4 regions of the Bacillus sp. SIMBA_154 genome follow, and region 3 is predicted to be linked to each of the others. Evidence: riboswitches for the same ligand, from Rfam matches in the RefSeq annotation. Region 3 holds a riboswitch; each other region holds the start of a gene.
What was found. A riboswitch is a leader RNA that binds a small molecule or an ion and turns the genes downstream of it on or off. The one in region 3 is predicted to bind S-adenosylmethionine.
Positions count from the first base shown of each region.

Region 1 (7,799 bases), on a different contig from region 3:
ATGAACCGCATGCAGCTAAAATGCCTGCAAATGCTAGAAATAGTGCACTTAAAATCAATTTCTTCATGAATAAATCCTCCCTTAACGTTTATCAATTTTATTTGTAATCAAATCACCGATTATTTGAATAATAAAGACGATGATGAGAATAAACACAGTGGCTACTAGTGTGACATCTGTATTACCAGATTGGTATCCTTCCACATAGGCAAGGTCACCAAGTCCACCTGCTCCAATTGCACCTGCGATCGCAGTAGAGCCAATAAGAGCAATGGCTGTCACGGTAATGCCTGAAATAAGGGCTGGCAGTGATTCTGGCAGCAATACTTTGAAAATAATCGTAGACGTTTTAGCTCCCATGGATCGTGCTGCTTCAATGACTCCTTTGTCTACTTCTCGCAGTGCAATTTCGACAAGACGTGCATAGAAAGGAGCTGACCCAATGACAAGCGCAGGCAGCGCTGCATTTGGACCTAAAATAGTGCCCATTATTAATTTTGTAAACCCTAATAAAAGAATGATTAAAATGATAAAAGGAATCGATCTGAAAATGTTGACGACTGCCCCAATAACGGTGTTAATCGGTTTATTTTCCCAAAGACCGCCTTTACTAGTCAGAAAGAGCAATAGTCCAAGGATGATACCAATAATAAAAGCAAATGCTAGTGAAATGAGTGTCATGTACACCGTTTCACCCGTTGCATTCCAAATGACATCTAGATCAACGTTCGGAAACCATTTCTCAAACATGTGTCATCACCTCAATTTCAACCTGTTTGCTTTGGATATAGGCGATGGCTTTTTCAACCTCGGTCTCTTCTCCATTAATATGGATAAAGAGTGTTCCAAACGCGCCTTCCTGCGTTTGAGAAATCTTTCCTTGAAGGATGTTCACATCGACCTCAAAAGATCGAACGATTTCAGTGATCAGCGGCTGCTCGGCAGAATCGCCGATAAAGGACAACCGTACCACCTGACCCTCTTTTACTCGCTCTAAGACGTGTTCGATTGTTTCTTTCGCTTCCTCTGGTTCAGCAAGCTGTTTCACAAATCGCTTCGTCATTTCTTCCTTCGGTTGTCTGAAGACACGTAATACTTCGCCTTCTTCGACAATGCGTCCATTCTCCATCACTGCCACACGATGACAGATTTTGCGAATGACGTGCATTTCGTGTGTGATGAGCACAATTGTCAGCCCTAATCGTTTATTGATATCGGCCAAAAGATCAAGGATGGAATCTGTTGTTTGCGGATCAAGTGCAGATGTAGCTTCGTCACATAGAAGAACCTTTGGATCATTGGCTAATGCTCTCGCAATTCCCACACGCTGCTTTTGTCCACCGCTTAGCTGAGAAGGATAAGCATTTTCTTTCCCTTCTAAACCGACCAATTTAATTAGTTCATTTGCACGGGCTCTCCGTTTTGACGTCGGAACACCTGCAATTTCGAGCGGGAACATAATATTTTGTCTTACCGTTCTTGACCAAAGTAGGTTAAAGTGCTGAAAGATCATGCTGATTTCCTGTCTTGCTTTACGAAGTTTCGCATTCGATACTTCATTGATCCGATTGCCTGCCACTTCAACAATTCCTTCTGTTGGCAGCTCCAGACCGTTTAATAGGCGAATAAGAGAGCTTTTGCCCGCGCCGCTATACCCGATAATTCCGAATATTTCACCTTTATCAATATCCAAGTTGACGTCTTTCACTGCGTCAACATTTCCGCTTTTTGAGTAGTACGTTTTTGATACATTCTGTAAATGGATCACAGTCTGCTCACCTGCTTTCTTGCTGAATCTATAGATTGCCATCACATACGTTCATTTATTCTTCGTGCTGTCATGACTCTAGCCTGCTGCTAAGTCAGTAAAAAAGACCTAACTGCAACGCAAGCAGAAAGGCCTTTTATTTCAAATACGCCTTTCTCTCATCTTTCAAAGCGTTGCGGCTTTGAGTGAATTGGCACCAATTTCAGCTATGCTGACGGTTGCCGGGTTTCATAGGGCACGTCCCTCCACCTCTCTTAATAAGAGAAAATATGTTGTTTTATGTGATGTTCATGTTTTTACTAACGTAGAATATCATGCTACCCGAGATATGTCAACGCTGTAAATCGCTAATTTCCAAGTAAACGACTACGTTATCATTTTCCGAAAAAAACCGTTCGTCAGCCAAAGCACAGCCTCTAGTCTGAGAAGCGCGCGGAATGAGCCTTTGACTTTGACTTGTCCCCTGCTGATAAGCTGCTGCAAGGACATGTCTCCATCTAATAATTGTAGAATTTCTTTCCTCTCACCATAGAAGATGAGATCCGATAACTCAATTGCAGGCAGTTTCTTCACTTCACCACGTTCATCCACAATCAATGTACAAGAGTCAGTTTCCGCCTCAAATGTAATCTTCAAGGATGATGAGGAGAGCAGCGGCTTTAACAATAATCGCTGCCCAGCGTTTCCGTGGGTTTTCACTTTTTCCACATGTATAACCTCCCTGTCATTTGGTTATACATAACATTTCTCTACAAACATCGGCTTGTCCTTTATAAATAGCTCGACAAATTTTCAAATGAATTGCTTGAAATATGACAAAAAACCGCTTTATTTAGCGGTTTCAATCATTTCATGAAGATATGGAACTGAGTGAAAGGCGTAGCCTTTTTGCACAATCTCACCTTTTTTAAACAGTAGAAAGCAAGGTACACTTTCGATTTCAAATGCTTTCGCAAAGCCTGGTGAGTAGTTTAAATTGTTCTCGTAAAATGGAACATCCGGCTGCATGGCATCTACGACTGTCAGCATTTTCTTTGCCAGCTGGCATGTTCCGCAAAACGGTGTATATAAGTACAAAAGAAATAAATCGTCCTCTATCTCCTTCAATTCATGCTCTTCAATCTCTTTCATATACGTCCACCCTCATAAATATTTCGAATGAACATCAATGTTTGCAGCTAATAGGATAGATGCAATGTGGGCTGACGGTGAAGCGGCCACTTCTCGGTACGTTCTGTCGACAAACAGATGAAGTGCTTCAGGGAATTCTTTTCGAAATTGCTTCCGCAGTTTGTCGCCAGCATCGTCACTGTCTGCTAATATGTAAACGTCTTTTCCGAATAAATCGTCCACGAGCTGATCCAGCTTCGATGTACTGATCGTACCATTGGTGCAAATGATGGTAACAGGTTCACTAATGACTTCTTTTAGCTTTTGTTTGTCTGATTTACCTTCTACAATGATGACCTTTTCTATCTCGACGTTCATCACGATCACCCGGCCCTTTTGACGTTGATTCACTTCTTCCTTAGATTACAATCTTTTATCCAGGTTGTAAAGATTAGGCACTTGATCATCAAAAAGACTGCAGCTATGCTCACTGCAGCCTTATCTGTAATTAGCACCAGCCATTTTCATCGTCACAGTCTACATATTGTTCTGTCCCGTGGGTCAATGTATCTGACAGACGATAAAAACGATTTTGATCATAGGAATAACCCGATTTTAACTCATATTGATTTTCACTAATCATCGTGCCAATCTCTTCATTTTGATGATAAAGCACCATGCCGCTTTCTTTGAATCGCCCAGTGACATGCTCTGTTATATCCACCTGTTCTTTTTGAAAAGACAAATTGGACACCCCCCATAAAGGTAGAGTGTCCAATTTCACATGAATTAGTCTTCTTTTGTCATTTCTTCGTATTGCTCAGCTGTCATTAAGTTCTCGATTTCAGACGCATCAGCTGGCTCTACAACAATCATCCATGCTTTTTCGTATGGAGAGTCGTTGACGAACTCTGGGCTGTCATCCAGCTCATCGTTTACTTCAACGATTGTGCCGTTGATCGGTGCGTAAAGTTCAGAAACAGTTTTGACTGATTCTACACTTCCGAAAGGCTCGTCCGCTGTGATTTTGTCTCCTACTTCAGGAAGCTCAACGAACACGATATCGCCTAGCTCAGATTGAGCAAAATGCGTAATACCGATACGCACCTTATCTCCTTCTACTTTGACCCATTCATGTTCTTCTGAATAACGTAAATCTTTTGGTGTGCTCATTCAATACCCCTCCAGTCTTTTCTTTCCGTCTATATTGAAGATACCACAATCTGAATGAAAGTTACATCATTTCCAGACGCTTTTAAATGTATCTTCATTAAATCCAACTGTCACTCGTTTGCCGTCTGTTGTAATTGGACGCTTAATCAGCATTCCGTTAGACGCAAGTAATTCGAGCTGCTCGTCCTCTGACATTGCAGGAAGTTGATCTTTCAGCTGCAGCTCTCTGTATTTCTGTCCGCTTGTATTAAAGAATTTCTTCAGCTCTAAACCGCTCTTTTCGTAAAGTGCTTTTAGGGTTTCTTTATCAGGCGTCTCTTCGACGATATGTATGCTGTTGATGTCTTTATTGTGTTCTTCCAGCCACTTTTTTGCTTTTCGGCATGTACCGCAAGATGGGTATTCGTAAAAATCTAAAGCCACCATTTTCACCTCCTGCAAATTGTGACAACATTTTATCACAAAATATTTTAAAAACCTAAATGTATGCTTACAAAAAGGTGCGGAGTACACTCCACACCTTTCGAACCGTTTTTACACGATATATTTCTCTGCTTCAAAGATTCGTTTCGCCACCTCACGCTTTTTAGCAATGACATTGATCGGCGTGAATCTTGTCAGTTTACGAAGGGCTGACAGACTCATACGGAGTGAATCTCCTTCTTCCATCGCGATCAATGATTCTTTTGCGTGGGCTTCAATCTTTAAAAAGGCTTCCTGCATGAAAATTTGTGTGTAGGCGAGCTTTTGAGCGTTCTTTTCTGGGCCTGATGCAGCGATGGCTTTTTCTGTACGCAGGATCGCCGATTCAGCAGCAAACAGTTCATTGACGATATCTGCTATGTTCACAAGGATTTCTTGCTCTTTGTCTAATGCTTTCCCATATTTCATCGCTGCCATGCCTGCCACCATCAAGGCGATCTTTTTCGCATGGACGAGCAAATATTTTTCTTGATCGAGCGGCTGATCACCTGGTTCTTCCGGCATCATCATCATCAGCTCTTCCTGCAAGGTTTGCGCTTTTTGAAGAAGAGGAAGCTCCCCTTTCATCGCTTTCTTCAAGAATGTGCCTGGTACAAGTAAACGGTTAATTTCGTTCGTTCCTTCAAAAATACGGTTAATTCGTGAGTCACGATAGGCTCTTTCGACTTCGTATTCTTGCATGAAACCATATCCGCCATGAATCTGCACACCTTCATCCACAATGTAATCGAGTGTTTCAGAGCCAAGCACTTTACAAAGAGAGCATTCAATTGCATATTCTGCAATGGATTGCGCAATTTGTTTCCCGTCCTTTTGCTCTTCTTCACTTAATAGACCCATCCGCTGTTCAAATAGCCCCACTGTGCGGTAAACAGCACTTTCCATGGCATAGAGCTTTGCTGACATGTTAGCTGCTTTTTCACCAATTAAGCTAAATTGAGAAATCGGTGTTTTGAACTGCTTACGCTGGTTCGCATATTCTGCTGATAATTGAATGACCCGTTTTGACGCACCGATTGTGCCGACTGCCAGCTTATAGCGTCCGATATTCAAAATGTTAAAGGCAATGACATGGCCTCTGCCTGCTTCACCAAGTAAATTCTCTTTTGGCACTTCGGCATCTTCTAGAATTAACGTTCTCGTCGATGATCCTTTAATGCCCATCTTTTTCTCTTCAGGCCCAGTTTTGACACCTGGAAAATCCTTTTCTACGATAAAAGCAGAGAAGTGTTCACCGTCAATCTTCGCATACACAACAAAGACATCTGCAAATGCGGAGTTCGTGATCCACTGCTTTTCCCCATTGAGGACATAATGTGTTCCAGCTTCATTCAGGACCGCGGTTGTTTTTGCCCCAAGTGCGTCAGAGCCTGAACCTGGCTCCGTTAGTGCGTACGCCGCAATGGTTTCTCCAGAGGCGAGTCCTGGCAGGTACGTTTCCTTTTGCGTTTGATTTCCGAACAGCACGATCGGCAGAGAACCAATGCCAACATGAGCACCATAGGAAAGTGAGAAGCTACCTGCTCTGGCGAATTTTTCAGTAATGATGGCTGAACTGATTTTATCTAACCCGAGTCCACCAAATTCCTCAGGAACGTCCGCTCCAAGCAGTCCAAGCTCTCCAGCCTTTTTTAGAAGCCTGACAGAATGCTCGAATTCATGATTTTCAATTTGATCTATATGCGGGACAACATCTTGTAAAATGTAATCCTCTGTTGTTTTCCCGATCATTTGATGTTCATCAGAGAAATCCTCTGGCGTAAAGATATGCTCATAATTCGTCTCATCAATTAAAAAACTGCCACCCTTTTTCACATCTTCCATTGCTTTCATCCTGTTCTCCCCCTTTAGATCAATTCAAAAATGCCCGCTGCTCCCATGCCCCCACCGATGCACATCGTCACAATGCCAAATTGCTCGTTTCGTCGTTTCATTTCATGAATGAGTGACAGCGTTAGTTTCGTTCCTGTACAGCCGAGCGGATGTCCTAGCGCAATTGCCCCGCCATTGACATTCACCTTCTCTTCATCGATCCCTAAATGACGAATGACTTGAATGGCCTGAGACGCAAACGCTTCGTTTAATTCAAACAGCCCAATGTCCTTCAGCTCAAGCCCAGCGATTTTTAGCGCACGCGGAATCGCTTCAACCGGACCAATTCCCATCACCTCAGGCGGTACACCGCCAACAGCAAACGCTCTAAACTTAGCAAGTGGCTGAAGTGAAAGAGAGGATGCTTTCGCGCGATCCATCATCATCACACACGCCGCGCCATCACTTGTTTGTGAGGAGTTTCCTGCGGTCACCGTTCCTTTTGTTGAGAAAGCAGGTCGTAAGGTTGAGAGAATCTCCTCTGTAGTGCCCGCTCTCACACCTTCATCCTGTGAGAACGTAAATGGATGTTCTTCTAATTGATACTGCTCTCCTACCCGTCTTTCTGTCACATCAACGGGAACAATTTCATCTGAAAATTTCCCCTCCTGCAATGCCTTTGCTGCCTTTTGATGGCTTCTCACCGCAAAAGCATCTTGATCTTGCCGTGTGACCTGATACTTTTGCGCCACTTGCTCCGCTGTATGCCCCATGCTCATATAGTATTCAGGCGCTTGCTCTGCCAAAAGAGCGTTTGGACGAATGGAGTGACCCATCATTGGGACCTGCGACATCGATTCGACGCCTCCGGCTAAAATGGTTTCTGCCTGCCCCAGCATAATCCGTTCACCAGCGTAAGCGATAGACTGAAGACCAGACGAACAGTAGCGGTTAATGGTGATGGCAGGTACGGTATAAGGCAGCCCAGCTAATGCCCCAATATTCCGGGCCACATTTAACCCTTGCTCTGCTTCTGGCGTCGCACATCCGATAATCAAATCATCGATCTGTCCGTCGTAATCACCGGCACGCTTTAGCGTTTCTTTTACACACAATGCGCCCATATCATCAGGTCTGACATGTTTTAATGATCCTTTTTTGGCTTTCCCTACTGGTGTTCTTGCGCCAGCTACAATCACTGCTTCTCTCATTTTGACTCCCCCCTAGTTACGTAAAGGTTTTCCTTTAACGAGCATGTGCTGCATGCGTGCCTGTGATTTCACTTCTCCTACAAGACTTAAAAAGGCTTCCCTTTCAAGCTCTAATAAGTATTGTTCATCCACCTCTGTACCAAATGACAATTTGCCGCCAGAAATGACATGGGCTAGTTTTTTCGCAATGGTCATGTCATGGTCTGAAATGTATCCAGACAATCTCATATTTTCAGCAGCCA
Region 1 covers NZ_JAWJBV010000013.1:59,684-67,482, forward strand. The annotation lists gene metQ (methionine ABC transporter substrate-binding lipoprotein MetQ) at 1-67, opposite strand, end outside; gene R0K30_RS15865 (methionine ABC transporter permease) at 82-750, opposite strand; gene R0K30_RS15870 (methionine ABC transporter ATP-binding protein) at 743-1,768, opposite strand; SAM riboswitch class I at 1,924-2,032, opposite strand; gene R0K30_RS15875 (SCP2 sterol-binding domain-containing protein) at 2,135-2,476, opposite strand; gene R0K30_RS15880 (thioredoxin family protein) at 2,597-2,899, opposite strand; gene R0K30_RS15885 (toprim domain-containing protein) at 2,912-3,256, opposite strand; gene R0K30_RS15890 (YusG family protein) at 3,387-3,623, opposite strand; gene gcvH (glycine cleavage system protein GcvH) at 3,668-4,051, opposite strand; gene R0K30_RS15900 (arsenate reductase family protein) at 4,118-4,474, opposite strand; gene R0K30_RS15905 (acyl-CoA dehydrogenase family protein) at 4,586-6,367, opposite strand; gene R0K30_RS15910 (acetyl-CoA C-acetyltransferase) at 6,382-7,557, opposite strand; gene R0K30_RS15915 (3-hydroxyacyl-CoA dehydrogenase/enoyl-CoA hydratase family protein) at 7,570-7,799, opposite strand, start outside.
Region 1: it holds a riboswitch for S-adenosylmethionine, as region 3 does, so the genes downstream of both, R0K30_RS15870 (methionine ABC transporter ATP-binding protein) here and R0K30_RS19260 (sugar ABC transporter substrate-binding protein) in region 3, are expected to answer to the same signal.

Region 2 (7,799 bases), on a different contig from region 3:
TTTGTTTGTGTAAGAACGTGTTTTAGACACAATAATAAACGACCACATCCAGTGGCCGTTTCTCTTTTTATTTATACACCTTTGCAGGTACTTGAATCATAGGAATTCCTTGATAGTATGGTGCGATTTCATAACCACAGATCCAACTGGAGCAAACAACGAAACAATCAGCGAAAAAATAATCAGGCTGATCGTTAGGCCTTTTTTCATTGTCATAGTAAAAACCCCTATTTTCTTCTATTACCAATTGAGTATACCGTGACAAAAGAACCAAAAGAAGCGTCATTTCCATATTATTCTTCTCTTTTCCACATCGGGTTTGTTTACCGTTTTCATAAGTTCCTGTATGCTTAATGTAGAATGTTAGATGAAGTGTGGTGTTTATCATAGAAGAGAATATTTTTAGTCATATTCGGACAACGTTTCATAGTTTGTCCCCAACCCAGAAAAAGATTGCCAATTACATTTTACAAAACCCTCAGAAAGTTGTGCTTCATTCCATTAGTGCACTCGCCGCTGAATGCAACACAAGTGAAACGACGATCTTTCGGTTTTTACGAAAAATTGGCTATGAATCGTACCAAGTGTTTCGTGTCCATGTCGCGCAGGATATTGCGACCAATACACCTCAATCCATATACGGCGAGATCGAGGCATCTGATAGTGTAGCAGATATTAAACATAAGGTCATAGAGTTAACAACAAACTCGATTCAGGATATGAAGCATATTTTAGAAGATCAAGCCGTGACTCAATTTATTGAACAAATGAAACAGGCACATAAAACCGTCTTCTTTGGAGCAGGTGCGTCCAGTTTTATTGCAGGAGATGCTTATCATAAGTTCCTCCAGCTTGGTTTTGAAGTGAGTCTGTGCAGTGATCCACATATGATGAATATGATTGCAACACACGCCACGGAACACGATTTTATCGTCGCGATCTCCCATTCAGGAGAGAGCAGAGAAATTCTTGATGCCGTGCAATTTGCAAAAGAAAAGGGGGCAGCAATTGCCTCTATCACGAGCTATCCGAAATCAGAGCTCGCAAAGCGCTCTGACTTTCACCTGCTCAGTTCATCAAGGGAAACAACATATCGATCCGACTCTATGATCTCCCGTATTAACCAGCTCGTCATCATTGATGTTCTTTATGTCGCAGCTGTTTTAGAGCTAGGATCAAATGCCATTGAAAACGTGAAACGATCTCGATTAGCCGTAGCTAAAAATAAAACATGAACGCATAAGACCGGAGCTGATTCCGGTCTTTTTTTGTGACTTTTCTCATATTTTCCGTTGACACGTTCCTATCACGTCATGTACATTAAATGAACAATAGTTTTTTTTCTACTATTATTTAAATTAGATAGTATATATACTAACATTAAGAAAAGAAAGCGCTTTTTGTAAGGGTTTTCTATATGGGGGGCGGACAAAGTGACAAAACAGATTGGATTCATTGGACTAGGAATTATGGGAAAACCTATGGCACTCAATCTATTAAAAGCCGGTCATACTGTGACTGTGTTTGATCTGAACGAGGAAGCCATTCGAGCATTACAAGAAGCAGGAGCAAAGGGCGCTTTTTCAGCAGCTGAGGCAGCTTCTGAAAGCGATGTCATCATCACGATGCTTCCTAAAGGCGAGCATGTAGAAGCAGTTATATCAGGTGATCATGGCATTTTAGCTACAGCTAAACCTGGCACAGTCATCATAGATATGAGCTCTATTTCACCAGTTACCTCTAGAGCATTGGCCGCCCTAGCAAAACAGCACCAGGTAGAATTTATCGACGCACCTGTCAGCGGCGGAGAACCAAAGGCGATAGACGGGACACTTTCTATTATGGCTGGCGGCGAAGAAGCCATCTTCGAACAAGTAAAGGATGTCCTGCTCGCGATGGGCACAGAAGTCGTATTAGTTGGGACAAACGGAAGCGGGACAACAGCTAAACTTGCCAATCAAATCATCGTCAACTTAAATATTGCTGCTATGTCTGAGGCGCTCGTTCTTGCCGCTAAATCAGGCATTGCAATTGATAAAATGTATGAAGCGATCCGTGGCGGACTGGCAGGGAGCGCCGTTCTCGATGCAAAGGTCCCACTGATTTTGGATCGAAACTTTGAACCTGGCGGACGCATCGACATCAACTTAAAGGATTTAACCAATGTGATGGAAACTGCCCATGATATCGGCGTTCCTCTCCCTCTTTCTAGTCAGCTGCTTGAAATTTTCCATGCCCTCAAAGCAGACGGAAAGTCTGGACTTGATCATGGCGGCATCGTTCAATATTACGAAAAAATGGCTCATGTCGAAGTGAAGAAAGGATGAGATGATCATGATGCAAAGCACTGAAATACTGAATGCCATTCCGAAAGCGGATTCAAAGAGCATTCAAACGGCATATGAACAAGCACTAAGCCATTTTCAGCATAAAATCATTGTATTAGACGATGATCCAACAGGTATTCAAACCGTACATGGCGTCTCTGTTTTCACTGATTGGTCAGAGGAAAGCATTGAAGCCGGTTTTCTTGAAGACAGCCGTATGTTCTTTATTTTAACCAATTCTCGCAGTATGACTGAGAAAGAAACTGCCGCTGCGCACGAAACGATTGCTTCAACGATTGTGAAAGTAGCTGAGCGGCTTCATCAAGATTTCATCATTGTCAGCCGGGGAGATTCTACCCTGCGTGGACACTTTCCGCTGGAAACTGAAGTACTCAGAACAACCATTGAACAACGAAGCTCCTTCCAATTTGACGGAGAAATCATTCTTCCCTTTTTCCAAGAAGGCGGACGCTTTACGATCAACAATATCCACTACGTACAGGAAGGACACGACTTGATTCCTGCTGGTGATACAGAATTTGCACGAGACCGTACATTCGGCTTTCAGTCGTCTCATCTCGGGGAGTGGATTGAAGAAAAATCAGGCGGAACGTTCACAAAAAAGAACACCACCTACATTTCGTTAGAAGATATACGGGCTTTACGCATTGATCAAATCAAGGAGCAGCTCATGACCGTGAAGGATTTTCAAAAGGTGGTTGTGAACGCTGTAGATTATGACAATGTCAAAGTCTTTGTCACCGCCCTCATTGATGCCACCCAAGCAGGTCAGCAATTTATTTTCAGAAGTGCGGCTGCTCTCACAAAAGTACTTGGCGGCATCCACGACCAATCCATATTAACAAGAAAAGACTTGATACAAGAAGAAAGCCCAAACGGTGGTCTTATCATGGTTGGTTCTCATGTCAAAAAAACAACGGAACAATTAAGAGCGCTACAGCAAAATAAAGAGATCGCTTTTATTGAATTTAATACACATCTCGTGTTAGAACCCAAAGAATTTCAAGAGGAAATTGACCGCGTGATTGAGCAAACCGAAATGTTGTTAGCATCCGGTCAATCTGTTGCTGTTTATACAAGAAGAGAACGCCTTGACCTTGGGGACAATCGTCAAGAGGAGGAATTAAAGCTTTCCGTTCAAATTAGTGATGCTGTGACAAGCATTGTCCAGCGCCTCACAATTCGCCCTAAATATCTCATTGCCAAAGGTGGAATTACCTCAAGTGATATTGGAACAAGAGGGCTTAGCGTCAAACGTGCGACTGTTGCAGGTCAAATTAAACCTGGTATTCCCGTTTGGCAAACAGGAGAAGAAAGTAAATTCCCCTTCATTTCTTACGTGATTTTCCCGGGAAATGTTGGCTCAAAGGATACGTTAAAAGAAGCTGTAGAAATACTTGAAGGATAAAGCGCAGGGAGTGTTCTCGCTCCCTTATGCACCACAAAGGAGGAAAGACCATGTCGTTAGTTTTTATTGGACTTGGCGTTTTGTTATTGCTTTTACTCATGGTTGTCTTTAAGTTAAACGCTTTCATTTCGTTGATTATTGTCTCTTTAATTGTTGCTGTTTTAGAAGGTATGTCACCACTTGAAGCGATTGCTTCCGTCGAAAAAGGACTCGGTAGTACACTCGGGCATCTAGCACTGGTTCTCGGTTTTGGAGCGATGCTCGGTAAATTGATGGCTGATTCTGGCGGCGCCCAGCGCATTGCGATGACGCTCATTGACCGATTCGGCATTGGGAAAATCCAATGGGCAACAATGCTGACTGGATTTGTTATTGGAATTGCTCTGTTTTATGAAACCGGATTCATTATCTTAATTCCATTAGTCTTTACCATTGCTCAAGCCGCAAGACTTCCTGTGTTGTATGTTGGCATGCCGCTCGTCGCTGCACTCATCACAACACATGGCTTCCTCCCTCCTCATCCAGGGCCGACAGCCATTGCCAATGTCTTTCAAGCAAACATGGGACAAACGTTGTTAGTTGGAATTATTTTAGCAATTCCTGCTGTGTTAGTAGGAGGACTACTGTTTACGAAACTATTTCAAAAAGATCAATTGCATGCACATATACCGAAAAACTTATTTAATCCAAAGGAATTTACAGAAGAGGAAATGCCAAGCTTCGGGATTAGCATTTTTACCGCTGTTTTGCCTGTATTACTTATGACATTCAGAGCATTTTTAGAAATTTTCTTCCCATCCTCTCCATTCTTGCCAACAGCTGAGTTTTTAGGTGAACCGGCGATTGCGCTATTAATCTCAGTGCTGCTTGCCATCTACACGTTTGGACTTGGCAGGGGCAAAAGCATGCAGGAAGTCATGAAGTCGATCACGGATTCTATTGGCTCCATTGCAATGATTCTATTAATTATTGCAGGCGGCGGCGCTTTTAAACAGGTGCTCATCGATAGCGGCGTCGATCAATACATTGCTGGGATCATGCAAGGAAGCACTCTTTCTCCCCTGCTCCTCACCTGGCTGATTGCTGCTGTCCTGCGTGTATCATTAGGGTCAGCAACTGTCGCCGGTCTCACCGCGGCTGGCATTTCTGCACCACTTATTGGATTAACGGGTGTCAGCCCGGAATTAATGGTGATCGCAACAGGTGCCGGAAGTATTACGTTCTCTCACGTGAATGATGCGGGTTTCTGGATTTATAAAGAATACTTTAACCTGTCAATGGCCCAAACCTTTAAAACATGGACATTGATGGTCACTGTTCTTTCACTTGTCGGACTAGCTGGTGTTCTTGTCGCTGATTTGTTTATGTAGGAAAATAAATTGTAAAAACCATTGACTTTTTCTCGAAAAGATTGAATAATTGTGTATATTAAGAAAATTGAATCAAAAGGTAACCTTATTAAGAGTGGTGGAGGGACTGGCCCTGTGAAACCCGGCAACCGCTGTTCCTAGGAACAGAATGGTGCTAATTCCTTAAGCAAGCACACGCTTGTTTGAAGATAAGGCAGAGATCTCACAGTATATGATGCTCTTCCTTATCCAAGGAAGAGCTTTTTTATTTGATATTCAACCTGTAGAAGGAAGGGATTCAGCATGACACAAGTACAAACCATTGGAAAGAAAACAACAAAGCCGCCATTTCGCGCAGATCAAGTAGGAAGTTTACTCCGTTCAGAGCGCATCAAAGAAGCACGTAAGCAAAAAGCAGACGGTACGCTGACAGCAGAGCAGCTCCGACAAATTAAAAATGCAGAAATCACACGTATTGTGGAGAAGCAAAAGGAGATTGGATTAGAGGTTGTGACAGACGGAGAATTCAGACGTGCATGGTGGCATTTTGACTTTCTTGAAGGACTTGATGGGGTCGAAGGATTTGAAGCAGATCAGGGCATTCAATTCCACAACACAACGACAAAAGCACGAGGCATTAAGGTAACGGGTAAAATCGATTTTACAGAGCACCCAATGCTAGAAGATTACCGCTTCCTTCACAGCATCGCTGGTGATCATACGGCAAAAATGACGATTCCAAGTCCGAATATGCTCTTTTTCCGTGGAAAGCTTGATGAAGGTGTGTATGACAGCTTAGATGATTTCCACCATGATGTGGCCCAGGCGTATAAGAAAGCCATCCGTGCTTTTTATGATGCAGGCTGCCGCTACTTGCAGCTAGATGATACGGCATGGGCAGTGTTCTTTTCTGAAAAAGGTCATGAACAAATCAAAGCCTTTGGCCGCGAGGAAGATGAACTTCGTGAGTCGTTTGCAAAAACAATCAATGAAGCCGTTGCCGATCGCCCAGAGGATTTAGTCATCACAATGCACATTTGCCGTGGCAATTTTAAATCAACATGGGCAGCTGAAGGTGGTTACGAAGCAGCGGCAGAAACGATTTTTGCTGGTTTAGATCTTGATGGCCTCTTTTTAGAATTTGACGACGATCGTTCTGGCGGATTTGAGCCTCTTCGATATGTGAAGAACCCAAATCTTCAAATCGTACTTGGTCTTGTGACTTCAAAGTACGGTGAGCTTGAGCCGGTTGAACAAATTAAAAAACGAATCGAGGAAGCGGCTCAATATGTGGACATTAACCAAATTTGTTTGAGTCCACAATGCGGATTCGCATCCACGGAGGAAGGCAATCTGTTAACAGAAGAGCAGCAATGGGAAAAGCTGCGTCATGTGATTGAGATTGCTGATCAAGTGTGGACTTCATAGTCCCTTGACGAAAAAAGAGACAAACCGCATCATCAGCGGTTTGTCTCTTTCTTTTATACATCTAAATAATCACCATTCGTAGCAATCACTTGTTTATACCAATCGAAGCTTTTCTTTTTCTTTCTATCTAATGTACCGTTTCCTTCATTATCACGGTCGACATAAATGAAGCCGTAGCGTTTTTTCATTTCAGCAGTTGATGCACTGACAAGGTCAATTGGGCCCCAGCTTGTATAACCGATCAAGTCTACACCGTCTGCGATGGCTTCTCTTGCCTCTAGCAAGTGGCTTCTGAGGTAATCAATCCGGTAATCGTCTTGAATCGATCCGTCCTCTTCCACTTGATCGACAGCGCCCAAGCCATTTTCTACGATAAACAATGGTTTTTGGTAGCGGTCATACAGCTGATTAAGCGTCGTACGAAGTCCTTTCGGATCAATTTGCCAGCCCCAATCACTTGCTTCAAGGTATGGGTTTTTCACGCCTGCAAATAGATTCCCACCTTCAGCCTGATCAAGGATTGCAGGATCTGTACTTGCCACAAAGCTCATATAATAACTGAAGCCGATATAGTCCACTGTATGGTTTCTTAAAATGTCTTCGTCACCATCTTGGAACTCAATGGTGATCCCATTTTCACGTAAATACCGTTTCATGTATCCTGGATAGTAGCCTCTTGCCTGTACATCTGAGAAGAACAATGTTTTACGGTCTTGATCAATCGCAGCAAACATATCTTCTGGTCTTGAGCTGTACGGATATGTGGTCATAGCTGCAATCATACAGCCAATTTTCGCATCTGGAATGATTTCGTGTCCCGCTTTAACAGCCAAAGCACTTGCAACAAATTGGTGATGGGCTGCTTGATATTGAATGCTTTTCTCGTCTTCGCCTTCTTCAAATACAAGTCCGCCACCTGTGAAAGGGGCATGTAACACGACGTTGATTTCGTTAAAAGTCATCCAATATTTCACTTTGTCTTTATATCTCGTGAACAATGTTTTAGCGTATGTTTCGTAAAGATCCACAAGCTTACGGTTTCTCCATCCGCCATAGTTTTTCACAAGTGCAAGAGGCATTTCATAATGAGAGATGGTCACAACTGGCTCAATCCCGTGCTTGTGAAGTTCATCAAACACTTTGTCATAGAAAGCAAGACCTTCTTCATTTGGTTCAGTATCGTCGCCATTTGGGAAAATACGCGGCCAAGAAATCGATAGTCTGAAGCACTTGAATCCCATTTCTGCAAAGAGTGCAATATCTTCT
Region 2 covers NZ_JAWJBV010000022.1:11,823-19,621, forward strand. The annotation lists gene R0K30_RS19410 (MurR/RpiR family transcriptional regulator) at 378-1,235, shown strand; gene garR (2-hydroxy-3-oxopropionate reductase) at 1,434-2,327, shown strand; gene R0K30_RS19420 (four-carbon acid sugar kinase family protein) at 2,335-3,756, shown strand; gene R0K30_RS19425 (gluconate:H+ symporter) at 3,807-5,126, shown strand; SAM riboswitch class I at 5,209-5,321, shown strand; gene R0K30_RS19430 (5-methyltetrahydropteroyltriglutamate--homocysteine S-methyltransferase) at 5,409-6,533, shown strand; gene bglH (aryl-phospho-beta-d-glucosidase) at 6,587-7,799, opposite strand, start outside.
Region 2: it holds a riboswitch for S-adenosylmethionine, as region 3 does, so the genes downstream of both, R0K30_RS19430 (5-methyltetrahydropteroyltriglutamate--homocysteine S-methyltransferase) here and R0K30_RS19260 (sugar ABC transporter substrate-binding protein) in region 3, are expected to answer to the same signal.

Region 3 (7,799 bases):
TCTTAGCTACGCTGCTTGTAATACGTCAGCGCCAGCGCAAGTGCAAGCACCGATCCTTTCACAATGTCCATCGCATAGTAAGGGACAGACATCATCACAAGTCCATTTTGTAAAATACCGATGAGCACAGCACCAATAAAAGTGCCAAATGCGTTTGGCTTACCTGCTCCCATGACAGAAAAGCCGATAAAGGCAGCCGCTACTCCATCCATTAAATAAGGCGCTCCAGCATTAATTTCTGCTGTCATCACCCTTGACGCCAGTACAATACCACCTATCGCTGCAAATAAAGCAGAGAGAAGATATGCTGCGATTTTGTATTTGTTCACATGAATGCCAGACAATCGAGCCGCTTCCTTATTCCCACCGATGATGTACATCAATCGGCCATGCTTTGTGTAGGTCATGAAAACATGTGCAAATAGCACGATGGCTGCCATAATCAGAATGATATATGGCACCTGTCCGATTTTACTGAAAAAGGCGGGGATGGTACCAGTCGAGAAAGTACCATCAGGCAGCACCATATTTTCAGAAATGGTCGCACCTTTCGTATAGGTTTGTGCCAGCCCTTGAATGATAAACATCATGGCTAATGTCATAAGCATATCTGGAATCTTCATTTTGACAATCATCCATGCATTCAGTAAACCAACAATAATAGAAGCCGCTAGCGCAGAGAGGATCGCAATCAGTGGATTTTGCGAGAACCATACAAACATAGAGATTACAATCGCATTCGATAACGTAGCGACTGAGCCTACTGATAAATCAAAGCCATTCACTGCCAATGATATCGTTAAGCCCACCGCAATGATGGTGACAATTGAGATAGATCGTAAAATGTTGATGATATTCCCTGATTGCAAAAACGCTGGATTCGCTGCCGCAAATACCACGATCAAAACGACAATCGTTAAGATAGTGCCGTATTGATAAAAGAAATCAAACAGGTGAAATGATGGCCGCTGTTTTTTGATTTGCTGCACAGGGGCTGAAATTTGTCGTTCGCTCATGATTGTCCTCCTGTTGAATGATATAAAAGCTCTTCTTCTGTCGTTGGTGCGGTCATTTCCCGGGCAATGCTGCCATCATATAGCACGTATACTCGATCTGCGATGCCCGCAATTTCCGCCAGCTCACTTGACGCATAAATCACGGACTTTCCCCGGGCGGCAAGTTCTGCAATAAGAGAGAAAATGTCTTTTTTCGCTCCAACGTCTACGCCTTTGGTTGGTTCATCAAAGAGATACACATCCGCCTCAGCTAGCAGCCATTTTCCAATGGCAATCTTCTGCTGATTTCCACCAGATAAATGCTTTACCTTCGCCTCAAGAGAAGGCGTTTTGACGCCAAGCCGTTTGACGATTTCACCTGCTGCCTGCTTTTCCTTAGGACGATGTAAGAAGCTGAGCACCCGTGAGAATGAGCGAAGACTTGCAGCTGTTAAGTTCCATCCCACGGTCTCTTCCGTTAGAATCCCTTCTTTTCTCCGCTCCTCGGGAACAAGTGCCAAGCCGGCTCTCACGGCTTGATGAGGCGATTTGATTTGAATGGTTTTACCATGAAGCTGCACAGTGCCCGCCTTCTTTTCTGAGGCGCCGAAAAGGGCTTTGCACAACTCTGTTTTACCAGCACCGACAAGTCCTGCAATCCCGAGAATTTCTCCCTTTTTCACATGAAGATGAATGTTGCTTAATTTATGCTGGTCGTATAACTGTTTCACTTCAAGCACAATAGGTGCATCCTTCAAAGGTGTACGGGGCGGGAATTGCTCCTCTAATGGCGCGCCTAGCATTTCCTCAATGATCTGCTGGGGATTGGTGTCTTTGACGAGGTGTGCCGCCACATCGGTTCCATTTCGCATCACAGTCAGCTCATCACAGATGTTGAAAATTTCGGGCATGCGATGGGAGATAAAAACGATGCCCGTTCCATTCTTTTTCAGCTGATCAATCATTGAGAATAACTTGCTTGTTTCCGCATGACTAAGCGGAGCGGTTGGTTCATCTAAAATTAAAATGCTGCATTTGATCGAAACGGCCTTGGCAATGAGCACCATCTGTTTTTCTGCAAGTGTCAGATCACTCACAAGACGTTTTGTGGAGATGTCGATGTCCATCTCTTTTAATAGTTGAGCCGCCTTGCGATGAAGCTCTTTCCAGCGGACAAATGATTTTTTCTCAATCTCATGCATCATCATGTTCTCACCAACACTTAAATAGGGAACAAGAGCCGTATCCACTTCTTGATGGACCGTCTGCACACCGTATGAGGCCGCTTCCTTTGGTGTTTGAATCGATGCAGCCTTGCCATTGATGTGGATGGTTCCTTCAAAATGCGAATGAACGCCAGAAAGAACTTTCATTAACGTTGACTTCCCAGCACCATTCGCTCCAATCAGCGCATGGACCGTGCCTTTTTTTAATGTGAAATTCACTTGATCCAGCGCTTTAACCCCAGGGAATTCAATCGAAATGTTCTCCATACAAACAAGCGGCGAAGTCATAGGTGTCCTCCTTGTCTATTGATCGTCATTTGAAAAACGAAACACCCTCTATGGAAAGAGAGTGTACGTTGTTTATTTTGCATAATGTTTCTTCAAGGTCTTCATCCAATCTTCTTCAAAAGCAGTAGATGAACCGAACCCCTTTACTTCTTCCGCAAGATTGACCATATTGATGGCCTTGCCTGCTTGTTGAAGCTGCTTTTGTGAAATGAGAGAGGCCTCAAGGTCGTAGGAAGATGGTGTTTTCTCTCCAGCTATTTTCTTCGCAAGAATCCTCACGTCAACTGCACCAATGAGCTTCGGATCAACCGCTGCTGTGTACTTCCATGGGCTGTCTTTCGCTGTCATTTCCTGAAGATCGGCGTTTGACACATCAATACCGTAAATCTTCACTTCTGTTCTTCCTGCTTCCTTTAAGGCTCTTGCCGCACCAATAGCAAATGCGTCCCACGTGGCAAAAATAGCGTCAAGCTTGCCCTTTGGATACTTATTCAGCATGGCAGCCACTGCATTTTGTGTTTGAACAGACGTATCAGAGGAAGCAATGCCAAAACGGTCAAGCTCCTTGAGCCCTGCATGCTGTTTGAGTGTTTCTTGGTACACCTTGTTTCGTCTCACCATTGGCGGGAACCCATCTACCCAGAGGTACGCAATATTTGCTTTTCCTTTAAAATCAGACACGAGAGCGTCTAATGATTTTTTTGCTAATTGTTCGTCATCTTGTGACGTCACTGTGACCCCTTTGATGTTCTTCAGCTTAGGATTCGAATCAAACGCCACAACGGGAATGCCTTTCGCTGTGATCTTTTTCACATCAGCGACTGTCGCCTCGTCGTCCCCATGAGAGATGATAAAGCCATCATAGTTTTCTTCTAGCGCCTGAGAGATCGCATCATGGAACTTCGCTGTATCCCCGTTTGCTGTGTACACGTCCACCGTAAAGCCTAGCGCTTCACCTTCTGCCTTTGTTCCAGCTAGAAACTGAGCCGTATGATCGTCTCCGCCGATTTTGCGGATGACTTTAATTTTTGCTCCCTGTCCCTTTGCAAAGCGCTTCGGTACATTGTCAAAGGAAACTTTTTCGTTCGCATTCGCCTTTGAGCCTGAGCTTGATCCTGCTCCACAGCCTGCTAATAGGACGGTTAGGATCGTCAATAATACAAGAGATGATGTCCAATATTTACGTTTCATTGCTGTTCCTCCTCCAGTTATTTTATTTATCACATCAGAAAACTAGGTAAAAAAGTAAGAAAACGCCAGTAAACCAATGGATTGCTTCTAAAATAGAGACAAAAAAGCCTCTCTTGAAGAAGAGAGGCTTGATCACCGTTGCATGAAACATGTATCGGGAAGTCTTCCTCTCTTATCTGTCAAAGCTGTAACAGCTTTGCAGGAATTAGCACCAATTTCTAAAAATAGAAACGGTTGCTGGGCGTCATAGGGCCAGTCCCTCTGCCTCTCTTGATAAGAGATCCGTTATGAAATTTGTTTTAGTTGAAATGTCTTCTTTACTTTAATGCGATGTCCCATCAATGTCAATGACTTTTTTGAATATTTCTAAAATGATATGTGCATGGTCATTGATTTGATTAACTGCCGACGATTTTCTTGGCAGGTGAAGATTTCTTCAGACGGAAATCATATTTTTTCTCATTCACATAATGTGGATTGAGGTGTACTGATCCTTTATCTTGACCGCTTTTGGAGCGATACGTTTTGTAGCCTTCCATCCATTTTCCGCGCCATACCCACTGTGATGCTTTCGCACCTTTGCGGTCATCATAGACGTTCTTCTGAAATGTATTCTTTTGGTTCACTTGATAAAGGTTCACGACTAAGTAATGCGATCTACTAGCTGTCATGATATTATTCGTGATCCGATTGTTCACTGCTTGATATTGCATGAGCAATTGACCGCCTTCTAGGCCGGCTGTGTCATTTTTGTACAAAATATTATGTGAGATGGTCGTGTTTGTTGTTCCGCCCCGCTTCTTGTCATAGCCGCCAATTGAAATGCCTGTATAACGGTTTAGATACACTTGATTGTGCTCGATGCGAATGCGATCCGCCACTTTCCCTTTATGTTCACTTGTGACTTCAATCCCAAGGTCATTGTGATGTGTGATGTTATGATCGATCACAATGTCTTTCCCGCCATCCACATAAATTCCGCCAGCGGAGATGTCCTTGCCGTAAGCTGGATTCCCATAACTCGTAATCTCATATACTTTGTTTCTAGATACGACACCATTTCTGACCTGATCATATTTTTTAGATGGGGCTACATTCTCAAAACCAATTAAATCAATGCCAATATTATCAGTGTGCCTGACCGTGTTATGTGTCACGCGAAATTTTTTGACGTTCCCGTTTAACACAAGGGCTTCACTGAAGCCAAGTTTTAATTTTTCAACGGTATTTCCTTTGATTTCAATGTCTTCAATGGCAGCAGGAGCTTTTGTCCCATAGACAGCAATACCATGCGCATTCCCATTTTTGTGTGTCGTCTGAATGTCATACACTCGGTTGTTGAGCAGCTTGACTCCTTTGCCGCTTCCTTTGATGAAAATACCGACTGGTGTTACATCTTCTTTATTCGTCTTAATATGCCCAACCGTAAGACCTTTGAGTGTGATGTAGCTTTTTTGATCGATCGTTACAAGACCGCCGTCTGCTTGATTTCCTTTAAGGGATGCTCCGCTAATGACAGGCTTTTCTTTTCCATAAGCTTGAAAGACAACTGGTGCTTTCTTTGTTCCTGAATGACGGACAATCAATTTCTCTTTGTATGTACCGCCTCTCATGTAAATCGTTGCCCCAGCTTTAGCCATACTTGCCGATTTCTTCAGTGTGCGGAAAGGTTTTTGCTGCGTTCCCGGGTTTTGGTCGTTTCCGTTTGTTGCCACGTAATAAGTTGTGCCTTGCTTGGCGCCAGCCTCCTCTGTCATCGCTTGACAGCCAAAGCTGATCACGGTTATGAATATAATCAGTAAGATACCTGGTATCATTCGTTTCATCTCGTTGTTTGCTCCTTTCACTTCTCTTCTTCCTTTATCGGTTAAAAAAAAGAGGATTAAAATATGACGATGCCCCTTGCAAGGTACTGGTCAAAAGGTGTATGGTTGAAAGAATATCTTACAGGAACCACTCGTTTTAAATTGTCAGATTAATCAGTTAATAATGCATTTGGTTTTTATTTCTTTTTTGAAAAGGGGTGACATGAGCCAAACTGACGGGAGAGAAGGAAAGCGCTTTAACAGATTTTTCTTGTCTGAATTCTAGAAAACCTATTGCTAATATTTTGTGAAGGTATAGAATAGAATCATAATTATTTCATATTATTAGAATTTTCAAATAATCAAACAGCAAGGAGATTTACGATGCCAAAACAACCCATCCGCGTTGAACTTAGTTCAACAAAAAAACCAAAACCTCAATCTGATCAACTTGAATTCGGAAAAATCTTCACAGACCACATGTTTGTGATGGATTATTCAATTGATAAAGGCTGGTACGATCCAAGAATTATTCCTTATCAGGCGATTCCAATGGACCCAGCTTCTATGGTCTACCATTATGGTCAATCTGTTTTTGAAGGCTTAAAGGCTTATGTTTCGGAGGATCAAAAAATTCTCTTATTCCGTCCGGAAAAGAACATGGAACGCTTAAACAGATCGAATGACCGCCTATGTATCCCGCAAATTGATACAGAAACGGTTTTAGAGGGCTTAAATGAACTCATTCGTATTGATAAGGATTGGGTACCTGATGCAGAGGGCACTTCCTTGTATATTCGTCCATTCATTATTTCCACTGAGCCATATTTAGGCGTTGCACCGTCAAGCACGTATAAGCTGCTCATTATTTTATCTCCAGTGGGATCATACTATAAAGAAGGCATCCATCCGGTGAAAATTGCGGTTGAAAACGAGTTTGTCCGTGCCGTTAAGGGTGGAACAGGAAATGCCAAAACAGCCGGAAACTATGCATCAAGCCTGAAGGCACAGCAAGTCGCTGAAACCAAAGGGTTTTCACAGGTTCTTTGGCTTGATGGGGTCGAGAAAAAGTACATTGAAGAAGTCGGCAGTATGAATATCTTCTTTAAAATCAATGGAGAAATCGTGACACCTGAATTGAACGGCAGCATTTTAGAAGGCATCACACGTAACTCTGTACTTGAGCTGTTAAAGCATTGGGACATTCCAGTGACAGAACGCAAAATTTCAATTGATGAGTTAATTGAAGCACATCAAGCAGGCGAACTTGAAGAAATCTTTGGAACTGGGACGGCGGCCGTAATCTCTCCTGTCGGTGAATTAATTTATCACGATCAGCCATATGTCATTCAAAATGGTCAAACAGGCGAAGTATCGAAGAAATTGTACGAAGCCATTACTGGCATTCAAAAAGGAACACAGCCAGACATCTTTGGCTGGACAGTAGAAGTTGACTCGGTTGTCAAGCAGGCTTAAGCATGTGAAAGAACCTTTCATTTCATGAAGGGTTCTCAGATTGTTGACAAAGGGCTAAAATGAACTTTATTTTAGCCCTTTGTCTTCTTTTCAGCGTGATAGAAAACCTTTGCAGTCTAGGAAGGACGAGTACCGGAGCGGAGCGAATTTGACATTCGTGAGCACCGGCACGCAGGACTGACACCGAATGCGAGGGTTTGTCTACACGCTGAGAACCTTTCATTTCATGAAGGGTTCTTTTTTTGTTTATTTCTCCCTCCAGCATACCTTATAATGGAAATTAGGCACTTATTTCACGCATAAGGAGTGATGGTATGTTTTTTACTTACCTACTAGCTATATTTGGGATTATCATTGGATCATGTATAGTAGCTACAGGTTTTGAGGATTCGCCGTTCCTCACCCGGTTTATATTTAAGTTTCTAGGGATTTCTACCATTGCCCTTTCCATTACTTTTGTAAAGTATCGACGAAAAAGATTACTCAATCAAAAGATGAAATAGACTCATTTGCACACTTGATCGGACAGACAGCATTCCATCAAATCGTGCACCAAAACAAGATCGACACACACACAATCACCCCTGCATACACCCACTGTTTCCCTTTAATGGCACGCTTTCTTTCGATCAGCAAAAAGATTTCTGGTAAAAAGATGGCGATGATTTCAAGTGTAAAGACAAGATTGTAAGCAAACGGCATCGGCTGGAAATCAAAGTCTCTTTCATCTCCTCCAACTGTTGCAAGATACATCAACAAGTTGGTCACTGGGATGCTGAAACAAACAAGCAGGCGAAGTACATACAGCCACACATAGG
Region 3 covers NZ_JAWJBV010000021.1:35,844-43,642, reverse strand. The annotation lists gene R0K30_RS19270 (ABC transporter permease) at 3-1,016, opposite strand; gene R0K30_RS19265 (sugar ABC transporter ATP-binding protein) at 1,013-2,509, opposite strand; gene R0K30_RS19260 (sugar ABC transporter substrate-binding protein) at 2,582-3,700, opposite strand; SAM riboswitch class I at 3,870-3,980, opposite strand; gene R0K30_RS19255 (right-handed parallel beta-helix repeat-containing protein) at 4,099-5,526, opposite strand; gene R0K30_RS19250 (branched-chain amino acid aminotransferase) at 5,890-6,981, shown strand; gene R0K30_RS19245 (hypothetical protein) at 7,522-7,799, opposite strand, start outside.

Region 4 (7,799 bases), on a different contig from region 3:
TAGCGCCGAACGTATTCGTTTCAATGAAATCCGCACTTGCTTCAAGATATTCCCGGTGGATTGTGGAGATGATGTGAGGGGCTGTCATGTTCAAATATTCGTTACAGCCCTCATACTCTTCTCCGCCAAAGTCCTCTGCTGTGAGATTGGCGTTTTGAATCATTGTGCCCATTGCACCATCAAGGACAAGGATGCGTTTCTTGAGCTGTTCAGTGATAGTTGACATGTACGTTTGGCTCCTTTTCTTTCTGATGGATGTAGGTTGTCAGTTCTGCTGTTAAATCTGATCGAAGGAAAGGGGTAATTAAATAAATGCCATTAAACAATTCGCAGGCCGTATCTAATAAAGACCGGGCAATCGCTAAGCCTTCTATTCGCTGCTTTTCCTTATCCTCGCCTGCTTTGGCCATGATGTCACGAATCGAATCAGACAATTTGATGCCCGGAATTTCATGGTGAATAAACTCTGCATTTCGGCTGCTTGTTAACGGCATAATGCCGATGTAAATCGGTTTATCCAAATGACGGCTTTCCTCATGAATTTTCACTAGCTGTTCCTCTGAATAAACAGGCTGTGAGATGAAATAATCAGCCCCGTATTCTATTTTTTTCTCAAGACGTTTTACTGCTTTATCAATATGACGTACATTTGGATTAAACGCGCCAGCCACTGAAAAATTGGTCTTTTTACCAAGCGGCTTCCCTGAGAAAGAAAGTCCTTCGTTAAACTGTTTGATGAGACGGATCAAATCAAAGGAGGTTAAATCATAAACAGATGTTGCACCTGGGAAGTCACCAATTTTAGACGGGTCGCCTGTAATGGCTAAAATATCGGTTAATCCGAGAGTGTCGAGTCCCATCAAATGGGATTGTAGCCCAATTAAATTACGATCACGACACGTGATATGGACAAGTGAACGCATATCAAGCTGCTGTTTCAATAATGCACCGCAAGCCACATTGCTAATGCGCGGAGTCGCAAGAGAATTATCAGCTAACGTCAGGGCATCAATGCCTGCACTCTTTAATTCATTTGCTGCGACAAGGAATTTTTCAAAGTTCAGCTTCTTTGGCGGGTCCAGCTCTACGATAATCGATCGTTTTTTAACAGCCAGCTCGTCAAGACCAGGTTCAGTGCGCTGGTCTTGGATCGAAATGATTTCTTCTTTTAATACTTTCACTTCTTTTTCAGTGATCGGTGCTAAATCTTTAACTGCTTCAGCCATTGCGTTAATATGCTGAGGCGTCGTTCCGCAGCAGCCTCCGATAATGCGTGCGCCTTGATTTCTAAACTCTAGTGCACTTTTTCGGAAATAATCATTATCTGTATCATAGACGAGTCTGCCTTCTTCAAGAGACGGGAGACTGCTGTTAGGATAGACAGATAAATGAGAATTTTCCAAAATCGGAACGCCTTCGAGTGCCTGAATCATATGATAAGGGCCCAGCCTGCAGTTGATCCCAACGACATCAGCGCCAAGAGAGGATAATTCAGATAAACCGTCCTTCAGCGGTGTACCGTCCTGCAAAACACCTTGCTCGTGCATGGATACGTTCATGACAATCGGGAGAGTCGTTTCTTTGCGCGCAATTTCGAGAACGGCCTTCGCCTCTTCCATATCATAATACGTTTCAAGCAATAATCCGTCAGGCTGTTCATTTAATAGGATGTACAGCTGCTCTCTAAAGCTTCGTTTGATCTCGTCTATCGAGTAGGCATTTTTGTTAAACGTTCGAATGCCGCCAATCGTTCCGAGTACATAAGCTGAGCCAGCGGCAGCTTTTGCAATTTGTACCGCTTTTGTATTGATGCGTTTTGTTTCTTCCTCTAAGCCGTAGCGGGATAGTTTAATATAATTCGCACCGTACGTGTTCGTTTGGATGATGTCAGCTCCAGCCTGCACATACGCCTCATGCACTCTTTTCACTTCATCTTCTTTTGATAAATTTAGTTCTTCAAAGCACCGGTCAATGCCGTAAGAGTATAAAAGTGTTCCCATTGCTCCGTCAGCAATCAATACGCGATTTTGTAAGTCTTGTAATAGGCCCATTGTATTCCTCCTTATTTCTATGTAACAAAAAAAGCCTTCTGATAAGAAGAAGACTTTTTGGCTGTATCGTAATTCTTCTCCTTATCTTCCAAGCAGTTGCTTGCTGGATTTAGCACCTTGGTCATAGAAAATACATTTCTACTACACCGGTTGCTGAGGCTTCACAGGGCCAGTCCCTCTGCCTCTCTTGATAAGAAAGCGATATGAACATGTCAATGAATTGAACTTCCATCAACTGTAACGAAAAAATCGAAAATAATCAATGGAAAATTTAAAATTTATCGAAAATTTATAAATTGGACGTCAATCGGCAAATCTGCTTTGCGCATGAGTGAAATGACCTCTTGTAAATCATCTTTATTTTTCCCTGTTACACGCACTTGGTCATCCTGAAACTGCGACTTCACTTTGATCCCAGATTGCTTAATGAGTGCGTTGATCTTTTTGGCATTGTCTTTATCGATACCGCTAATCAGCTTGGCACGCTGGCGTACTGTTCCGCCTAGGGCATGTTCGGTTTTTCCGTAGTCGATGTTTTTAGTTGGTACATTTCGTTTAATCAGCTTTGTCACAAGCACATCTTTTAGCTGTTCAAGCTTGAAGTCATCATCTGAGATGAGAACGAGCTCTTCTTTTTCAAGTGAAATATCACTTTTACTTCCTTTAAAATCATAACGATTTTTAATTTCTTTTAGCGCTGCTTGAATGGCGTTTTGCACCTCTGGCAGTTCCACCTTCGATACAATATCAAATGAACTTTCTTTTGCCATAACACATGACCTCCAAGTATAGATATTGCGTCTATTTTATCATGCAAACAGGGCAAGAAGAAGCTTTATCATATAGACAAATCAAAGAGTTCAGCCGCTTGCGGTATAAATCAAGGGAAGTTTGTCCACTTTAGCTAACAGAACTAGAGATGTTCATGTTGAAAGAAGTATAGTAGAATAAAGTGAATCAAAAGATGAACGAACGCTCTTTTATGGGCAGATAGGAAGGAAGAGAACATGAGACCAGGTGAGCAATTGACCTTGCAAATAGAGAACGAGATGGAGTACGGCTACTTTTTGACAGATGGTGAAGATTCTGTCCTCTTGCACCGCAGTGAGATGACAGAGGATATTGATGACAGGGATGAAGTAGAGGTCTACTTATATGTAGATCATGAAGAAAGACTAGCAGCTACGATGAAAATACCTACAATTAATGCACATACATATGGCTGGGTAGAAGTCGTAGACGTTGTAGAAGACATGGGCGCATTTGTCGATGTCGGGCTATCAAAGGATGCACTTGTTGCAACAGAACACCTCCCGCCTTTTGAGGAAGCATGGCCGAAAAAAGGAGACAAACTCTACTGTATGCTGAAAGTCACAAGCTACGGTAGAATGTTCGCAAAGACAGCCACTGAGGATGTGATCAGTGAATTGTTCACTGAGGCGCCAGAAACCTTAATGAACAAAGAAATCACTGGGACAATTTATCGCTTAATTGCGACAGGCTCTTTTATGCTGACAGATACAGGGGTGAGGGGATTTATCCACCGCACAGAACGAAAGGAAGAACCAAGATTAGGATCGGAAGTGACAGGCCGCGTCATTGCGGTGAAAGAGGATGGAACCGTGAACGTTTCTTTGCTTCCTAGAAAGCAGGACGCGTTATCTGTTGATGCAGAAGAAATTTTAACCTATATGAGAACGAGAAATGGCGCCATGCCTTACTGGGATAAAAGTGATCCAGAAGATATTCGTGAACGATTTCAAATGAGCAAGGCGGCCTTTAAACGCGCATTAGGTCATCTGATGAAAAATGATCTAGTCTATCAAGAAGAAGGCTGGACCTACGAGAAAAAGTGAGCATTTGCTCACTTTTTTTATTTTTGTCATAAATAATGGTTTTTTTCAGTGAAAAAAGTCATGAAAAAAGCTGAAAAACCTTCCCTTTATCATTGAAACAACGCCACTCAAATCCGATAAGAAAGGAGTAAGGATGATAAAAGGAGTGTGTTTTTGGATGAAAGTGAAGGTGTCAATACTTCTGATGGCAGCCATGCTCATGGTACTCGCCTCATGCAGCAATCAACAGGGAGGACCACCGAAGTCAAATGTGAAGCATATTGGCGTCATGCTGACAGACGATGGTCTTGGTGATCAATCATTTAACGATTCATCATTTAAAGGTTTAGAAAAAGCACGTGACGGGCTTGGCATTGAATTTGATTATAGAGAAATTGCAGAAACGGATACATACGAAAAAGGACTGGCAGAGCTCGTAAAAGATGGCAATGACCTGATCATCGGTGTAGGCTTCAGTATGCAAGAAGACTTAGAAAAAGTCGCAAAAAAATATCCAAAGAAGCAATTCTTGCTGATTGATGCCGTATCTGAGCTGAAAAATGTGACCTCCGTGACGTTTAAAGAAGAGCAAGGCAGCTATTTAGCAGGGGCACTTGCTGCCATGACAACGAAAAGTGATGTCATTGGATTTGTTGGCGGCGTCGATGCGGATGTCATTCATCGTTTTGAAAAAGGATTTCAAAAAGGTGCCAAATCTGTGAATCCGAAAATCAATATCTTATCCACCTATTCAGGTACATTTAGCGACGCAGGCAAAGGTAGTAAAATTGCCAAAGAAATGATCAAAAAGAAAGCAGATGTTTTATATGCCGCAGCCGGCTATACGGGTGTTGGTGTATTAAAAGAAGCACAATCACAAGGCAAATATGCAATTGGCGTAGACAGCGATCAGTACTATACGGCTGAAAAAGCTGTGATTTCATCCATGGTCAAAAAAGTCGATGAAGTGGTCTATCAATTCAGCGAACAGCTCGTAAAGAACAATCAAATCAAAAGTGGGCATATCGTCTATGACTTAAGCAATGACGGAATCGATATGGCCAGAATCCGGGTGCTCAAGGATGCTGAGAAATTGACCAAAAAATTAAATGGACTGAAGCAGACGCTTCTGAAAGAAGAGGGGGCAGCATCATGAGCTTACGTGTCAAAATCTTGCTCAACTCACTCATCTCACTTCTTTTAGCGGTTGGTGTCATCGCCTTTATCATTGTCAGCATGACAAAGATCCAATCATCGAATGAAACAGAAGTTCAAACCTTACTAAACGTACAAAAAACGAAGGCGAGCTTTGAAAGTGTCGAACAAGCCATGACCAATTATTCCATGACACTTTCAGATGAACAGCTAGAGGTCGTTCAAACCGATATCTCTACAGCAAAAAAACAACTCCAAACGTTAAACAAAAACGCAGGGAATATGAACAAAGAAACATTAACGAGGTTAAATTCAAAGTTTGACACGTGGACCAAGGAAGCGAACAATGCCATTGGTGAAAAAAATGCTTCTGATGCAAGACGTGTGGCAGCAAGAATTGATGGTGTCTTAAACGACGTGCATACGATGAATAAAAGAGCACAAGAAGCGTATGAACAAAATCAAGAGAATGCAGCAGAAAATGTGCAGTGGATCATCACAAGTGCGTTAGTCGCAGCCCTCACACTGATTGTCATCGCCGTCTTTTTAAATATTGGTTTAACGAGATCCATCGTGACACCAATCAAATCACTCTCCTACCGGGCAAAACAGATTGCAGCAGGAAACCTTGCTGTGGAGCGGATGGACATCCGGCGTAAGGATGAAATCGGCGGCTTAAATGAATCATTCAATCAAATGACAGATCAGCTGATTAGTCTGATTAAAGAAATCAGCAATGTCTCAAGTCAAGTGGAGACATTCTCGATCCAGTTAGATGATGAAAACAAAAAGCTGATGGAATCTGCAAATCAAGTATCTGTCTCGACAGACGAAATGGCAAATGGGTCACAAGCCATTTCAGAGGATCTCCAGCATGGCGTTAGCTTGATTGAAAAGATGGATCAGCATGGACGTAAAAATTCCGAACGTTCACAAACAGTCATCCAAAGTACAGAGGATGCGATAGAAGCAGTGGAAAGTGGAAAGCACACGTTAACAGAAACAAAAACGGCGATTGAAAAAAATACACATGCCACAAGGCAAATCGAGCAGTCGGCAGGAGAATTCACGCAATATGCTAGCGGGATCTCGGCTATGGCCAAAACAGTTTCTGACATTGCGGATCAGACAAACTTACTTTCGCTAAATGCGGCGATCGAAGCGGCAAGAGCAGGTGAGGCTGGAAAAGGCTTTGCCGTTGTAGCAGATGAAATTCGTAAGCTTGCCGACGAATCATCTAACGCTACAAGACAAATCTTTGATATGGTCAGTCATATTGAAAGAGGCATTCAATCCATTAGTCAAACTGTCAAAGAAGGGGTCAAGCTTTCTCTTCAGCAGCAGGATGCGATGGACAAAACCTCACACTCCTTTGAAGATATAGAAACAAAAGCACAGCATATTAAAGAAGAAATGGCATGTTTAAATGACCAAATTATTCAATCGACAGAGCTTGGCGGACAAGTGCTGCACTCGATTGAAAATATGAGTGCGGTTGTAGAAGAAACAGCAGCAGGCAGTGAAGAAATTTCTGCCTCGGCCAATGAACAGCTGCAATCGTTCCATCAAATGAACAAACAGGTAGAAGAACTGATGAGTATGACGGCTAGGTTAAATGAAACCGTTCATCGATTTAAACTTTCATAAGAAAAGCACCCTTCCCTATATGTTGAGGGAAGGGTGCTTTTTATGATGGTTTGCCTGTAAAGAAGATCGCAAGCGTGCTAGGACCTGAATGGGACCCGACAGCAGCACCGATGATATGAATATCTATTTCTTTTGGGTGGAATTCGGTTTCGATCAATTGTCTCATGTCTTCTGCAAGTGCAGGATCATCTCCATGACTAATGCCAACCGTTTGGTTCGACCAGTCCGTTCCGCGCTCTTTCATCAATTCAATAATGCGTTTCAGCAGTTTTTTACGTCCGCGAATTTTTTCAAGTGGTATCAGTTTTCCATCCTCGACGTGTAAAATGGGTTTAATGCTTAATAAACCGCCAACAAATGCAGAAGCTTTACTGATTCTTCCGCCTCTTGCTAAATACGATAAATCGTCTACAGTAAAAATATGTTGTAAAGATTCACAAAAATGCTTTACAGACGTTTCAATTTCTTGTATTGTATTTCCGTCAATGGCAAGTGATTGTGCGTGTTTAACAGCAAGTCCATAGCCAAGTGAAGCACATTTAGAATCAATGATTCGTAAATCGAAATCAGGGTATTCTTCCTTCACTTCGTTTGCCATCATCACAGCTGTTTGGTATGTACCTGAAAGCTCTGATGAAAAGGCGACATAGATGGCGGACGTATGGGTTTGTGCAACAGAAACAAAGGCTTCCTTGATTCGGTTTGGTGAAGCTTGTGACGTTTTTGGACTTGCGCCTTGTCTCATCGCATCAAATACTTGTTTTGGTTCAATGGTGATCAAATCCTCAAATTCCTGCTCGCCAAGTAACACACGCAGCGGAATGAGTGTCATGTTATGTTCATCATAATATGAAAGAGGCAGATCAGCAGCACTGTCTGCTATGATATGAACAGTCATCAAAATCCCTTCTTTCTAAAAAAAATCAGCCATATTTTACATCTTTTTAGCCTAACTATATCATAGAAATCAACTTTTCGTGTTCAAATTCTAAATTTTAGGGAAAACCATAGAGAGAATGGTAGTGGAGGAATGACAACATGTTCATTGGAGAAGCAAAAAAACTCATTGTCGTCGTCATTGGTGCATTACTCAATGCGATTGGACTGAATT
Region 4 covers NZ_JAWJBV010000009.1:1,368-9,166, reverse strand. The annotation lists gene metH (methionine synthase) at 1-226, opposite strand, end outside; gene R0K30_RS13160 (bifunctional homocysteine S-methyltransferase/methylenetetrahydrofolate reductase) at 210-2,051, opposite strand; SAM riboswitch class I at 2,130-2,248, opposite strand; gene R0K30_RS13155 (YajQ family cyclic di-GMP-binding protein) at 2,330-2,821, opposite strand; gene R0K30_RS13150 (CvfB family protein) at 3,059-3,907, shown strand; gene R0K30_RS13145 (BMP family lipoprotein) at 4,065-5,042, shown strand; gene R0K30_RS13140 (methyl-accepting chemotaxis protein) at 5,039-6,688, shown strand; gene R0K30_RS13135 (DegV family protein) at 6,729-7,586, opposite strand; gene R0K30_RS13130 (YitT family protein) at 7,727-7,799, shown strand, end outside.
Region 4: it holds a riboswitch for S-adenosylmethionine, as region 3 does, so the genes downstream of both, R0K30_RS13160 (bifunctional homocysteine S-methyltransferase/methylenetetrahydrofolate reductase) here and R0K30_RS19260 (sugar ABC transporter substrate-binding protein) in region 3, are expected to answer to the same signal.